Linked DNA regions of Phreatobacter oligotrophus. The protein of the gene in region 2 interacts with the protein of the main gene of each other region in a pairwise test. Links are inferred from orthologs where the notes say so. Each region holds a gene or a part of one and is shown on either strand. Other genes may lie near its edges.

Region 1 (5,307 bases), on a different replicon or contig from region 2:
GATCGCCGGCAACGGCCAGGACGAGCTCTTCGCCGCCCTGTCCGGCGAGCGGACGACGGCGGCAGAGGCCGTTACCATCGACGGCAAGGCCGTGGGCGCCCTCGGCATCACCGCGCGCCGCAAGCTCGGCGCCGCCTTCGTGCCGGAGGAGCGGCTCGGCCATGGCGCAGCGCCGCGCCTGCCGCTCAGCGAGAACGCGCTGCTCTCCGGCCATGCCACCAATGGCTTCGTGCGCGCCGGCCTCGTTGACACCAAGGCGCTGGCCGACTGGGTGAAGCGGGTCGTCGCGACCTTCGACGTGCGCACTGCGCGTCCCGATCCCGAGGCGCGGGCGCTGTCAGGCGGGAACCTGCAGAAATTCGTCGTCGGACGGGAGCTGCTGCGCGAGCCGCGCCTGCTCATCGTCGCGCAGCCGACCTGGGGCGTCGATGCGGCGGCGGCGGCGACCATCCGCCAGGCGCTGGTGGATCTCGCGGCGCGCGGCGCTTCCGTTGTGGTCATCAGCCAGGACCTCGACGAGCTGTTCGAACTGGCGGACCGTCTCGCCGTGATCTCCGAGGGGCGGCTCAGCGCAGCGCGGCCGACAGCCGAGCTCGACCGCGAGACGGTCGGGCTGATGATGGGCGGCATCCATGGGGCCGCCGCATGAAGCTCATCCTCGAACGCCGTGACGACCGGCCGGCCTGGCTCGCGCTCGCCTCGCCGCTGGCCGCCGTGGTGCTGACGCTGGTCGCGGGCGCGCTCCTGTTCATCACCATCGGCAAGAACCCGGTGGCGGCGCTCAAGGTGTTCTTCCTCGATCCGCTCTCAGACGGCTGGGCGCTGCAGGAGCTCGGCGTCAAGGCGACGCCGCTCATCCTCATCGCGGTCGGCCTCACCCTCTGCTACCGCGCCAATGTCTGGAACATCGGCGCCGAGGGCCAGCTGGTCATGGGCGCCATCTTCGGCTCATGGCTGGCGCTCGCCACCCATGGCGCGCCGGACGGGCGCTGGGTCCTCGTCGCCATGCTGGCGCTCGGCGCCCTCGGCGGCATGGTGTGGGCGCTGATCCCGGCCCTGCTCAAGGCCCGGCTCGGGGTCAACGAGATCCTGTCCAGCCTGATGCTGGTCTATGTGGCCGAACTGACCCTCGACTATCTGGTGCGCGGCCGCTGGCGCGACCCCAAGGGCTTCAACTTCCCGCAATCGGTCAATTTCGAGCCGGAAGCGACCATGCCGCTGCTCTTCGAGGCCGGCCGGCTGCATATCGGCTTCCTCATCGCCGTGATCGTCGCGCTGGTGGCGGCGCTGATCCTCGGGCGCACCCTCAAGGGCTTCGAGATCCGGCTTGCGGGCGAGGCGCCGCGCGCTGCCCGCTTCGCCGGCTTCGACGACAAGCGCACCGTGCTCTTCGTCTTCGCCGTGTCGGGCGCGCTCGCCGGCCTTGCCGGGATCATCGAGGTGGCCGGCCCCATCGGCCAGCTCCAGCCGTCGATCTCGCCGGGCTATGGCTTCACCGCCATCATCGTCGCCTTCCTCGGAAGGCTGAACCCGATCGGCGCGCTCGTTGCCGCGCTGTTCCTGGCCCTGACCTTCATCGGCGGCGAGAATGCCCAGATCGCCCTGCGCATCCCGCTCGACGTGACGCGGGTCTTCCAGGGCCTGCTGCTGTTCTTCGTGCTGGGCTGCGACACGTTCCTGCTCTACCGGCTGCGCCTCGTCTCCTCCGCGAGGGCCGCCTGATGGGCATCGTCGAGGCGATCCTTCTCACCATCATCACTGCGGCGACGCCGCTCGCCATCGCGGCCCTTGGCGAGCTCGTCGTCGAGCGCTCGGGCGTCCTCAATCTCGGCGTCGAGGGCATGATGATCATCGGCGCGGCCACAGGCTTCGCCGCCGCGATCGTCACCGGCTCGACCCTTCTCGGCTTCCTCGCCGGCATGGCGGCGGGGATGCTGCTCGCCGCGGTCTTCGCCGCCCTGGCGCTGGGACTTGCCGCCAACCACGTGGCGACGGGGCTCGCCCTCACCATCCTCGGCATCGGCCTCTCCGGCCTGATCGGCCGCGACTTCGTCGGCGCCCGCCGCGAGCCGCTGGCCAAGATCGTCATCCCCGGCCTCTCCGACCTGCCGGTGGTCGGCAAGGTGCTCTTTGCACAGGACCCGATCGTGTATTTCTCGGTGGTGCTCGCCATCGGCGTCTGGTGGTTCCTGAGGAAGAGCCGCCGCGGCCTCGTGCTGCGGGCGGTCGGCGAGAGCCACGCCTCCGCCCATGCGCTCGGCTATCCTGTTCTGCGGATCCGCTTCCTCGCCGTCCTGTTCGGCGGCGCCTGCTCCGGCATGGCCGGGGCCTATCTCTCGCTCGCCTATACGCCGTTCTGGTCGCCGGGCATGACGGCGGGGCGCGGCTGGATCGCGCTTGCCATCGTCGTCTTCGCCAGCTGGCTGCCGCTGCGCGCCATGATCGGTGCCTATCTCTTCGGCGGTGTCACGGTCTTGCAGCTCCACGCCCAGGCACGCGGCTGGGGTATTCCCAGCCAGGCCATGTCGGCGCTGCCCTACCTTGCCACCATTCTCGTCCTCGTCGTCATCAGCCTGAGGCGCCGCGGCGAGTCGCAGGGACCGGCTTCCCTGGGGACGCCTTTCGTGCCCGACCGTTGATGCAGCGTCACTGACGCTGGAGAAGGCCGTTTTTCGAGCCCAATGATTCCAGACACTTGCGCCGGGCCAGCAACGGTTCCGCGCATCGGCTGCGAGGCACGCGTGTCGGGCGGTCGCATTGACTTGTCTGGGGGCACTCCTTACGCCTTGAGGTCAATAAGCCGGCTTGGCGACGCTTCCGAAAGGAGGCGCCGACCCTGGATCAAGAAGCATCGGAGGAGCCCCATGGCTCTGCGCATCTCGGGGAAGAATCTCGACATCGGCGAGGCCCTGCGCGAGCGGATCGCCGGCCGCGTCGGGGACGCCGCCCAGCGCTACATCGACGGGCGGGTCAATGGCCACGTGACGGTCGAGAAGGAGGCCCACGGCTTCCGCACGGTCGCGGCCCTGCATCTTCCCACCGGCATGTCGCTGCAGGCCGAGGCCTTCGCCGCCGATCCCTATGCCGCCTGCGATCTCGGCGTGGAACGCATCGAGAAGCGCCTGCGCCGCTATGCCCGCCGCCTCAAGGACCGTGCCGGCCACCAGGCCGCGCCGGCCGGGGTCGAGATGCCCTATGTGGTCATCGAGACGCCGAAGGAAGCCGTGCATGACGAGGCCGAAAGCGCCTTCGAGCCGGTCATCATTGCCGAGCAGACCACCTCGCTGCGCCGCATGACCGTGGCCGAGGCCGTCCTCGAACTCGACCTCACCGGCGCTTCCGCGCTGGTCTTCCTCCATGCGGTGCATGGGCGCGTGAACGTGGTGTACCGACGCTCGGACGGCCATGTGGGCTGGATCGATCCGCCGGCCACCGCCAACGGGGCCGCCTGACCCGCAACCGCGGTCGTCATGGCACCGTCATTGCATAGCGAGTAGTGCGTTTCCCGTAGAATCGCACCGCCCCCCTCGGAGAAGGCAGACAATGCCGCTTCCAGACATCATCGCCGATGGCGCGATCATCCCCTCGCTCCGCGCCGAGTCGAAGACCCATCTGCTCAAGGAACTGGCGGCACGGGCCGCGGCCCTCACCGGCCGGGCCGCCGACGAGATCTTCACCACCCTGTCCGAGCGCGAGAATCTCGGCTCGACCGGCGCGGGCGGCGGCATCGCCATCCCCCATGGCAAGCTGCCGAAGCTGCCGCGGGTCTTCGGGCTCTTCGCCCGGCTGGAGAAGCCGGTGGATTTCGATTCGATCGACGGCCAGCCGGTGGACCTGGTCTTCACCCTGCTCGCGCCCGAGGGCGCCGGCGCCGACCACCTGAAGGCGCTCTCGCGCATCGCCCGGCTCACCCGCGATCCCGCCAATGTGCAGAAGCTGCGCGCCGCCCGCGACGAAGCGACGCTGCGCGTGCTGCTCGCCCAGTCCCCGGCCACCCACGCGGCCTGAACGGCACCCTGTCGCGATCTGCCGCGACACGTCTGCGTGAAAGCGCCTTGGCCCGGCGGACCGGGCGGCCTAAACTCCTGGATGACTGGGAAGCGGCGCAGCCCCGGAGTGAGCGTGTCCGACCGAATCGCCTTCGACGATTGCCTGCAGCTGGTGCTGAAGCTCGACGCCATGGTTCCGGCGCCGGCGCAGCCCAAGCGGCTGGACGCCCTGTTCCGCGACCTGTCGCGGTTCAAGCCGCAGCAGCCCGCCTATGAGCTGCAGGACCTCATCTGGGCGGTGTGGACCAACCACGAGGACGAGTTCGCCGACCAGGCGATGGAGCAGGCCATCAACGCCATCGCGCTGAAGGACTACGACGTCGCCCAGCTGGTGCTGGACGCGCTCGTCGACGCCCGCCCCGAATGGTCCGAGGCCTGGAACAAGCGCGCGACGCTGCATTTTATCCGCGGCGACGACGCCTATGCCGTCCGCGACGTCATGGAGACGCTGAAGCGCGAGCCGCGCCATTTCGGCGCCCTGTCCGGCTTCGCGCAGATCTGCCTGAAGCATGGCCGCGAGGCCGAGGCCCTGGTGGCCTTCGAGGCGGCGCTCGCCATCAACCCGCACCTGGAGGGCGTCGCCGCCCTCGTCGCCGAGATGCACGCCAAGGGCGGACGCGTCCTGCACTGAGACGGCTGCCGCCGCGGCCCGCGGCGCGCTAGACCGGCTGCCCCTCTCGCCGCGGCCGGTTCCGTGTTCCTCATCGCTCTCCTCACCAAGGCCCTGACGACGGCCGTCATCGTGCTCGCCGCGTCTTTCGTCGCCGAGCGGGCGCGGCCCTTCCTCGCGGCGCTGGTGCTGGCCCTGCCGATCTCCACCGGCCCGGCCTATGTCATCCTCGCCCTCGACCACGACGCCGCCTTCATCGCGGATGCCGCGCTGTCGAGCCTTGCCGGCAATGTCGCCATTGCGCCGGCCGCCATCGCCTATGCAGTGCTGGCGCGACGGGGCGCCGGCCTGTTGCCGTCCTATCTCGCGATGATCGCGGCCTGGCTCGCCGCGGCGCTGGCCGTGAAGGCCTTCGCCTGGACCACCGTCTCGGCGGTGATCCTCAACCTCGTGGTCTTCGCCCTCGCTACGGCCATCACCCGGCGCTGGCGGGGTGGCGAAAAGCCGCCGCCGATGCAGCGGCGCTGGTACGACCTGCCGCTGCGCGCGGCGATCGTCGTCTCCGTGGTGATTTCGGTGATCCTCGTGTCCGAGCGCCTCGGCCCGGCGGCCACCGGCATCGCCGCGCTCTTTCCGGCGAGCTTCACC
Region 2 (7,983 bases):
CCTGGCCGGGCTCATGGTCGGCCGCACGCCGGAATATCTCGGCAAGAAGATCGAGGCGCGCGAGGTGAAGCTTGCCGCGCTCACCCTGCTGGTCATGCCGATCGGCGCTCTGGCGCTGACCGCCATCGCGATTCTCGCCGGCGCGGCGCAGGGCTCCATCCAGGATGCCGGCCCGCACGGCCTGTCGGAGCTGCTCTATGCCTATTCCTCGGCGACGGGGAACAACGGCTCCGCCTTCGCCGGCTTCAACGCCAACGTGCCCTTCCACAACACGCTGCTCGGCATTGCCATGCTGCTCGGCCGCTTCGGCTACATCGTGCCGATCCTCGCCATTGCCGGCTCGCTCGCCGCGAAGAAGACCGCCCCCGCCTCGGCCGGCACCTTCCCGACCCACGGCCCCGTCTTCGTCGTGCTGCTGGTGGTGACCATCCTCATCGTCGGCGCGCTCACCTTCCTGCCGGTCCTCGCCCTCGGCCCCATCGCCGAACAGGTGTCGATCCTCGCCGGCAAGGCCTTCTGAAAGTCCCCGCCATGACCCAGATCCCCAACACCACGCCCGCGCCGTCGCCGGCGGCCGAGATCGGCCTGTTCGACGGCCGAATCCTCAGGGCCGCGGCCCTCCAGGCCTTTGCCAAGCTCGATCCGCGCGGCCTCGTGCGCAACCCCGTCATCTTCGTCACCGCGCTGGTCGCGGTGCTGGCCACCATCCTCGCCGCCCGCGAGGTCGCCGGCGGGGGCGTGAACGCCTTCATCGGCGTGCAGATCGCCATCTGGCTGTGGTTCACGGTGCTCTTCGCCAACTTCGCCGAAGCCGTGGCCGAGGGTCGCGGCAAGGCCCGGGCCGATGCGTTCCGCGCCACCCGCTCCAACGCCCGCGCCAAGGTGCTGACGGAGCGTACCCGCCGCGACGTCTGGCAGGCCAAGGACATCGACGACGTCGCCATCGACGACATCATCCTCGTCGAGGCCGGCGACACGATCCCGACCGATGGCGAGGTGATCGAGGGCGTCGCCTCGGTGGACGAGAGCGCCATCACCGGCGAGAGCGCCCCGGTCATCCGCGAGTCCGGCGGTGACCGCTCCTCGGTCACCGGCGGCACGCGCCTCGTCTCGGACTGGCTTGTGGTGCGCGTCACGGCCCGCCAGGGCGAGACCTTCCTCGACCGCATGATCGCGCTGGTCGAGGGCGCCAAGCGCCAGAAGACGCCGAACGAGATCGCCCTCGACATCCTGCTCGCCGGCCTGACGCTGGTCTTCCTCTTCGTCGTGGTGACGCTGCCGGTCTTCGCCTCCTGGTCGAACACCGAGATCCCAGTGATCTATCTCGCCGCCCTGTTCATCACGCTGATCCCGACCACGATCGGCGGCCTGCTCTCGGCCATCGGCATTGCCGGCATGGACCGGCTGGTGAAGGCCAATGTCGTGGCCAAGTCCGGCCGCGCCGTGGAGGCTGCCGGTGACATCGACGTGCTGCTGCTCGACAAGACCGGCACGATCACCTTCGGCAACCGCATGGCCGATGCCTTCGAGCCGGTGCCGGGCGTCACCGACCGGGAGCTGGCCGAGGCCGCCTGCCTCGCCTCGCTCGCCGACGACACGCCGGAGGGCAAATCCATCGTCGACCTCGCCGCCCGCAAATTCGGCATCTCCCAGGTCGATCGCGCCGGCATGACGTTCGTGCCCTTCACCGCCCAGACCCGCATGTCCGGCGTCGACCTCACGGATGGCACCGCCATCCGCAAGGGCGCCTCGGATGCGATGCTGCGGCTGGTCGGCCGGCCCGCCGATGCGGCGCTCGACGCCATCGTCCGGCGCATCGCCATGAGCGGCGGCACGCCGCTGGTGGTCGCCCGCGGCGACCGCATCCTCGGCGTCGTCCATCTCAAGGATATCGTGAAGCCGGGCATCCGCGAGCGCTTCGCCGAGTTGCGGCGCATGGGCATCCGCACGGTGATGATCACCGGCGACAACCCGCTGACCGCCGCCGCCATCGCCGCCGAGGCCGGGGTCGATGATTTCCTCGCCGAGGCGACGCCGGAGCGCAAGCTCGAGCTCATCCGCAAGGAGCAGGCCGAGGGCCGCCTCGTCGCCATGTGCGGCGACGGCTCCAACGACGCGCCTGCGCTGGCCCAGGCCGATGTCGGCGTCGCCATGAACTCCGGCACGCCCGCCGCCAAGGAGGCCGGCAACCTCATCGACCTCGACAGCGACCCGACCAAGCTCATCGAGATCGTCCTGGTCGGCAAGCAGCTGCTCATCTCGCGCGGCGCGCTGACGACCTTCTCCATCGCCAACGACGTGGCGAAGTATTTCGCCATCCTCCCCGCCCTGTTCGGGACCGCCTATCCCGGCCTCGCCGTGCTCGACGTCATGGGCCTCGGCACGCCGCAATCGGCGATCCTCTCGGCGATCATCTTCAATGCGCTGGTCATCGTCGCGCTGATCCCGATCGCGCTGAAGGGCGTCTCCTACGTGCCGTCCTCGGCCTCGGCCCTGCTCACCCGCAACCTCACGATCTATGGCCTTGGCGGCCTCATCGTGCCCTTCATCGGCATCAAGGCGATCGACATCATCGTCGATCTCCTGCGCCTCGCCTGAACGGAGGCTTCCATGCTCGCCCTGCTGCGTCCGGCCCTTGTCTTGACGGTTCTCTTTACCCTCGTCACCGGCCTCGCCTATCCGCTGGCGATCACCGGCCTCGCCCAGGGGCTGATGCCCCACCAGGCCAATGGCTCTCTGGTCACGAAGGGGGACCGGGTCGTCGGCTCCGAGCTGATCGGCCAGGCCTTCACCGGCCCGCGCTACATCCATGGCCGCCCCTCGGCGACCAGCGCCGCCGATCCCGCCGATGCCACCAAGACGGTCGATGCGCCCTACAACGCCGCCTCCTCCAGCGGGTCCAATCTCGGCCCCTCGTCCAAGGCGCTGCTGGAGGCCATGCAGGCGCGTGCCGCGGCGCTGGGCATGGCGCAGGCGCCGGCCGACCTCGTCACCGCCTCCGCCTCGGGCCTCGACCCGCACATCTCGCCCGCCGCGGCGATGGTGCAGGTCGCCCGCGTCGCGAGCGCCCGCGGCGTCGCCCCCGCCCGTGTCGAGGCGCTGGTGCAACGCCACGTGGAAGGGCGTAATCTCGGGGTCCTCGGCGAACCGCGCGTCAATGTCCTGGCGCTGAACCTCGCCCTCGACGCGGATCTGCCCTGAACGCATGGCGACGACCGAACCTGACCGCCCCGACCCCCAGGCCCTGCTCGACGCGCATCGGCGCGACGGGCGGGGCCGGCTCAAGATCTTCCTCGGCGCCTCGCCCGGCGTGGGGAAGACCTTTGCCATGCTGGAGGAAGCCCGGCAGCGCCAGCGCGCCGGGCGCGATGTCGTTGTGGCCCTGGTGGAGACCCATGGGCGGGCGGAGACGGCGGGGCTGCTGGCCAGCCTCGAGGTGCTGCCGCGCAAGACCGTGCCCTATCGCGGCCAGGTGCTGGAGGAACTCGACCTCGACGGCCTGCTGGCGCGGCGCCCCCAGCTCGCCCTGATCGACGAGTTCGCCCACACCAACGTGCCGGGCGCCCGCCATCCCAAGCGCTGGCAGGATGTGGTGGAGGTGCTGGATGCCGGCATCGACGTCACGACGACGCTGAACATCCAGCACATCGAGAGCCTCAACGATGTCGTCGCCAGCATCACCGGCGTGCGCGTGCAGGAGACCGTGCCGGACGAGGTGCTGCAGCGGGCCGATGAAATCGAGCTGATCGACCTGCCGCCGGAGGAGCTCATCAACCGGCTGCGCGAGGGCAAGGTCTATGTGCCGCAGCAGGTCGGCCGGGCGCTGGAGAGCTTCTTCACCAAGGGCAACCTGACGGCCTTGCGCGAACTGGCGCTGCGCACGGCGGCGAGCCGCGTCGACGCGGACATGCTCACCTACATGCAGGCCCATGCGGTGAAGGGTCCCTGGCCGACGCAGGAGCGCCTGCTCGTCTGCGTCAACGAGGCGCCGGTGGCGAAGGCCCTGGTGCGCGCCGGCAAGCGCATGGCCGATCGCGCCCGCATTCCCTGGATCGTCGCGACCGTCGTCACGCCGGCCCACGAGGCGCTGGGCGAGGAGGCGCGGGCCACGACCACCGAGGCTCTGCGCCTCGCCGAGACGCTCGGCGCGGAGGTGGTGACGCGCCATACCGAGCGGGACGTGGCGGCGGAACTCCTCGCCTTCGCCCGCTCGCGCAATGTCACGCGGCTTGTGGTGGGACGGCCCCGCCAGCGCTGGCCCTGGGTGCTGCTGCGCGAGCCGGTGAGCGACCGGATCCTCGACCTCGCCACCGATTTCGAGGTGACCGTGGTCACCCACCGCGCCCGCGTCGAGCGTCGCAGGATGCTGGCAGCGCCGGAGTTGCCGGGCTGGCGCGACTGGGGCGCGATCACCCTGGAGACCTGCGGCGCCATGGCCGCTGCCACCGCCATCGCCTGGCCCTTCTGGTCCATCCTGCCGGTCGCCTCCATCGCCATCCCCTATCTGGTGGCGGTGTCGGTGGTGGCCTTCCGGCGCGGCCTTGCCGCGGCCATTCTCGCCAGCGGACTTGGCTTCCTCGTCTACAATTTCTTCTTCACGACACCCTACTACTCGCTCGCCGTGGAGCAGCACGAGGCCGTCGTGGCGCTGCTGGTCTTCCTCATCAGCGCGGTCTTCACCGGCACGCTGGCGAGCCGGCTCAAGGCCCAGGTGGATTCGATGCGGGCGGCGCGCCGGCGGACCGAAACGCTCTACGAGTTCGCCCGCAAGATCGCCGCCGCCACCAAGGCCGATGACGTGCTCTGGGCGGCTGCGGCCCATATCGCCGTGACCCTCAACTGCCGCTCGCTCATCCTCATGCCGGGGCCCTCGGGGGCGCTCGAACAGGTGCAGGGCCATCCCTCCATCGAGGAACTGGACGTGAAGGCCGAGGGCGCGGCGCGCTGGGCCTTCGAGCGCAACGAGCCGGCGGGCGCCGGCACCACGACGCTGCCGACTTCGGACTGGCTCTTCGTGCCGCTCGCCACCGCCCGCCGCATCCTCGGCGTGATCGGCGTGCAGTTCCGCGATGCCGCCCAGGGCCTCGACCCGGAGACCAAGCGGCTGCTTCTCGCAGTCGAGGACCAGGTCGCCGTGGCGCTGGAGCGCTTCACGCTGGCCGCCGATCTCGAGGACGCGCGCGTCACCGCCGAGGGCGAGAAGCTGCGGGCGGCCTTGCTCAACTCGGTCAGCCACGATCTGCGGACGCCGCTGGTGACGGTGATCGGTGCGGTGACGACGCTCGCCGACGCCGACACGGCGCTGACGGCGGAGAACCGCTCGGAGCTCATCGGCACGGCGCTGGACGAGGCGCGCCGCCTCGATCGCTATGTCCAGAACCTCCTCGACATGACCCGCCTCGGCCATGGCGTGCTCACGCCCAAGGCGCAGAGCGTCGACCTGCGCGAGGTGGTGGGCCGGGTGCGCAGCGATCTCGCCCGCCCGCTCGCTGGCCACGACCTCGTCGTCGACATGCCGCGCGACCTGCCGCGGGCGCTGGTCGATCCCGTGCTGATCGGCCAGGCCCTCGCCAATGTGGTGGAGAACGCCGCGAAATACGGCCCGCCCGGCGGCCGCATCACCATCGGCGGCGCCGCGGCCGGCGACATGGTGGTGCTGACCGTCACCGACGAGGGGCCGGGCATTCCGGTCGCCGATCGCGAGCGCGTCTTCGACCAGTTCTACCGTGCCGCCCGGGGGGATGGCGCGCCCTCGGGCACCGGCCTCGGGCTTGCCATCGTGCGCGGCTTCGTGGAAGCCCATGGCGGACGCGTCGCCATCGATGCGGGGCCGGGCGGACGCGGGACGGCGATCGCCCTCGTGCTGCCCCGCGCACCGGCGAGCGAGCCGCCCGAGGAGGCGCGATGACGGAGAGCGGACAGGCGCTGCGCGTGCTGGTGGTCGAGGACGAGGCGCCGATCCGACGGTTCCTCGGCATCATCCTCGGCAGCGCCGGCATGACGGTGGAGGAGGCGGCGCGCGGCCGCGAGGGGATCGAGCGCGCCGCGACCTCGGCACCCGACGTCGTCATCCTCGATCTCGGCCTGCCCGACATGGACGGCAAGGCCGTGGTGGCGGCCATCCGCGAATGGTCGCAGGTGCCGATCCTGATCCTCTCGGTGCGCGACGGGGAGGGCGAGAAGATCGCCGCCCTCGATGCCGGGGCCGACGATTACGTGACCAAGCCCTTTGCGGCGGGCGAGCTGCTGGCGCGCCTGCGGGCGCTGACCCGCAGCCGCCGGCCGGCCACCGCCGAGAGCCCGGCCGTGGCGATCGGGTCCTTGGTGATCGATCTTGCCCGCCGGGCAGTGACGCTGGAGGGCGCCGAGGTGAAGCTGACGCGCAAGGAATATGACGTCCTGGCGCTGCTCGCCCGCCACCAGGGCCGGCTGGTCACGCACCGCCAACTGCTGGCGACGATCTGGGGTCCCGCCCATGTGGAGGACACCCACTATCTGCGCATCGCCGTCGGGCATATCCGCGACAAGCTCGGGGACGATGCCGCCGATCCCCGCTTCATCCTGACGGAGCCGGGAGTCGGCTATCGGCTCGCCTGAGCGCCGCGGCCCCTGCTGATCTCGAACCGGCATTCGGCCGCGCCCGTCGCGGCGCAGGCCGTCTCGCGGCAGCGGCAATCGGGCGCCACCAGCACGCGATAGAGCCGCTCGAAGACGGCGGCATGCCAGACGCAGAGGGGCATGACCGATGTCTCGCCGCGCACCAGCGGATTGTCGCGCAGCGCGAAGGTCCAGGAGGTGCGTCGCTCGAATGATCCTGAGCCGGCAAATGTCCAGGCATTGCGGGCGATGGCGCGCGACAGCATTGGGGCGGCGAGCGGCGCCGGGAGGGCCTTCAACAGGCGTTGCACGGCCGCCGGGATGCGGTGGGCGAGAATGTAGTCGGCGGTCGCCGTGCCGGCCTCGCGTTCGAGGGCCTCGGCATCGGGCGCTGTGCGCAGGGCCCGGTGCAGCGCGGCCGCCTCGGCCTCGGGGATCATCGCATCGCCCGTCGGCAGGCGGTCGAGCGCGGCAGCCGCCATCAGCGCCGCCAGCCGCGCCTCGCCGCCGTGGCGGCGGATCACCGCCGCGTGCTGGAGCACCGCGTTGGGGCCGATGACGCCAGCCGCCGCCGACATCGCCGCGGCCTCACAGGGCCGGTGCTGCCGGACCGCCGCCGCAGGCGCGGATCTCGGCGCGCTCCTTCATCTGGGCGCGAACCGCGTCGCGGCGCTCGGCGGCGCGCGCCGCGCGGTCGGCCGAGGCCTCCCAGTCCTCGAGCTGCGCCTCGGCGAGCGTGCGGGTCTCGTCGAAGTGGAAATCGACGGTCTTCTTGGTCTGCGGGCCCCAATAGCCGGCCTTGCCGAGGTCATAGAAGCTGCGCTTGAAGCCGGCGCGGAGGAACGCATAGAGGCATCCCAGCAGGTAGCGGCGGCGGAAGCCGGTGCGGCGCCAGGGGTAATGCAGCAGCGCCTTCTTCATGTAGAAACGGCGGTAATTGTTCATCACGCCGTCGAGCAGCTCGCCGCGCTCCATGGCCGCCGGCTTCATGATGGGCGTGACGAAATTGTACTTGGAGAAGTCGAAGACCTCGACCTGGTCCTTGATCTCCTGGAACAGCGGCGTGAAGGGCCAGGGCGTGTACATGGACCAGTTGGCGAGGTCCGGCTGCCAGTCCCAGGCCATGCGGTAGGTCTCTTCCAGCGTCTGCGGCGTCTCGTTGTCGAGCCCGACGATGAACTGCGCCTCGACGAAGATGTCGGCCTCGCGCAGCAGGCGGATGGCCGTCTTGTTCTCGTCGACCTTGGTCTCCTTGTTGAACTGGTCGAGCTTCAGCTGCGCCGCGGCCTCGGTGCCGAGGCTGACGTGGACGAGGCCGGCCTTGCGGTAGAACTTCAGGTCGTCGCGGTCGCGATAGATGTCGGTGACGCGGGTGTTGATGCCCCA

Evidence for each region.
Region 1: the proteins of C8P69_RS08590 (region 2) and C8P69_RS20295 interact in binary tests that used the Escherichia coli proteins (3 or more experiments, as listed by UniProt). The link is inferred for Phreatobacter oligotrophus from one-to-one orthologs.

The regions. Positions count from the first base shown.
Region 1 is NZ_PZZL01000012.1:16,270-21,576, forward strand. The notes cover bases 2,483-5,275. They hold C8P69_RS20295 (PTS sugar transporter subunit IIA), read left to right. Parts: upstream 2,483-3,543; coding sequence 3,544-4,008; downstream 4,009-5,275. Other genes in these bases: C8P69_RS20285 (ABC transporter permease), read left to right, coding at 2,483-2,639; hpf (ribosome hibernation-promoting factor, HPF/YfiA family), read left to right, coding at 2,865-3,452; C8P69_RS20300 (tetratricopeptide repeat protein), read left to right, coding at 4,123-4,680; C8P69_RS20305 (hypothetical protein), read left to right, coding at 4,744-5,275. Outside these bases: C8P69_RS20275 (ABC transporter ATP-binding protein), read left to right, coding at 1-649; C8P69_RS20280 (ABC transporter permease), read left to right, coding at 646-1,722; more of C8P69_RS20285, read left to right, coding at 1,722-2,482; more of C8P69_RS20305, read left to right, coding at 5,276-5,307. UniProt on the Escherichia coli protein: Seems to have a role in regulating nitrogen assimilation.
Region 2 is NZ_PZZL01000003.1:301,038-309,020, reverse strand. The notes cover bases 2,870-6,108. They hold C8P69_RS08590 (sensor histidine kinase), read left to right. Parts: upstream 2,870-3,205; coding sequence 3,206-5,908; downstream 5,909-6,108. Other genes in these bases: C8P69_RS08585 (response regulator), read left to right, coding at 5,905-6,108; kdpC (potassium-transporting ATPase subunit KdpC), read left to right, coding at 2,870-3,201. Also shown: potassium-transporting ATPase subunit KdpA, read left to right, coding at 1-520; potassium-transporting ATPase subunit KdpB, read left to right, coding at 532-2,598; more of kdpC, read left to right, coding at 2,611-2,869; more of C8P69_RS08585, read left to right, coding at 6,109-6,597; bchJ (bacteriochlorophyll 4-vinyl reductase), read right to left, coding at 6,582-7,175; bchE (magnesium-protoporphyrin IX monomethyl ester anaerobic oxidative cyclase), read right to left, coding at 7,186-7,983. UniProt on the Escherichia coli protein: Member of the two-component regulatory system KdpD/KdpE involved in the regulation of the kdp operon. KdpD may function as a membrane-associated protein kinase that phosphorylates KdpE in response to environmental signals.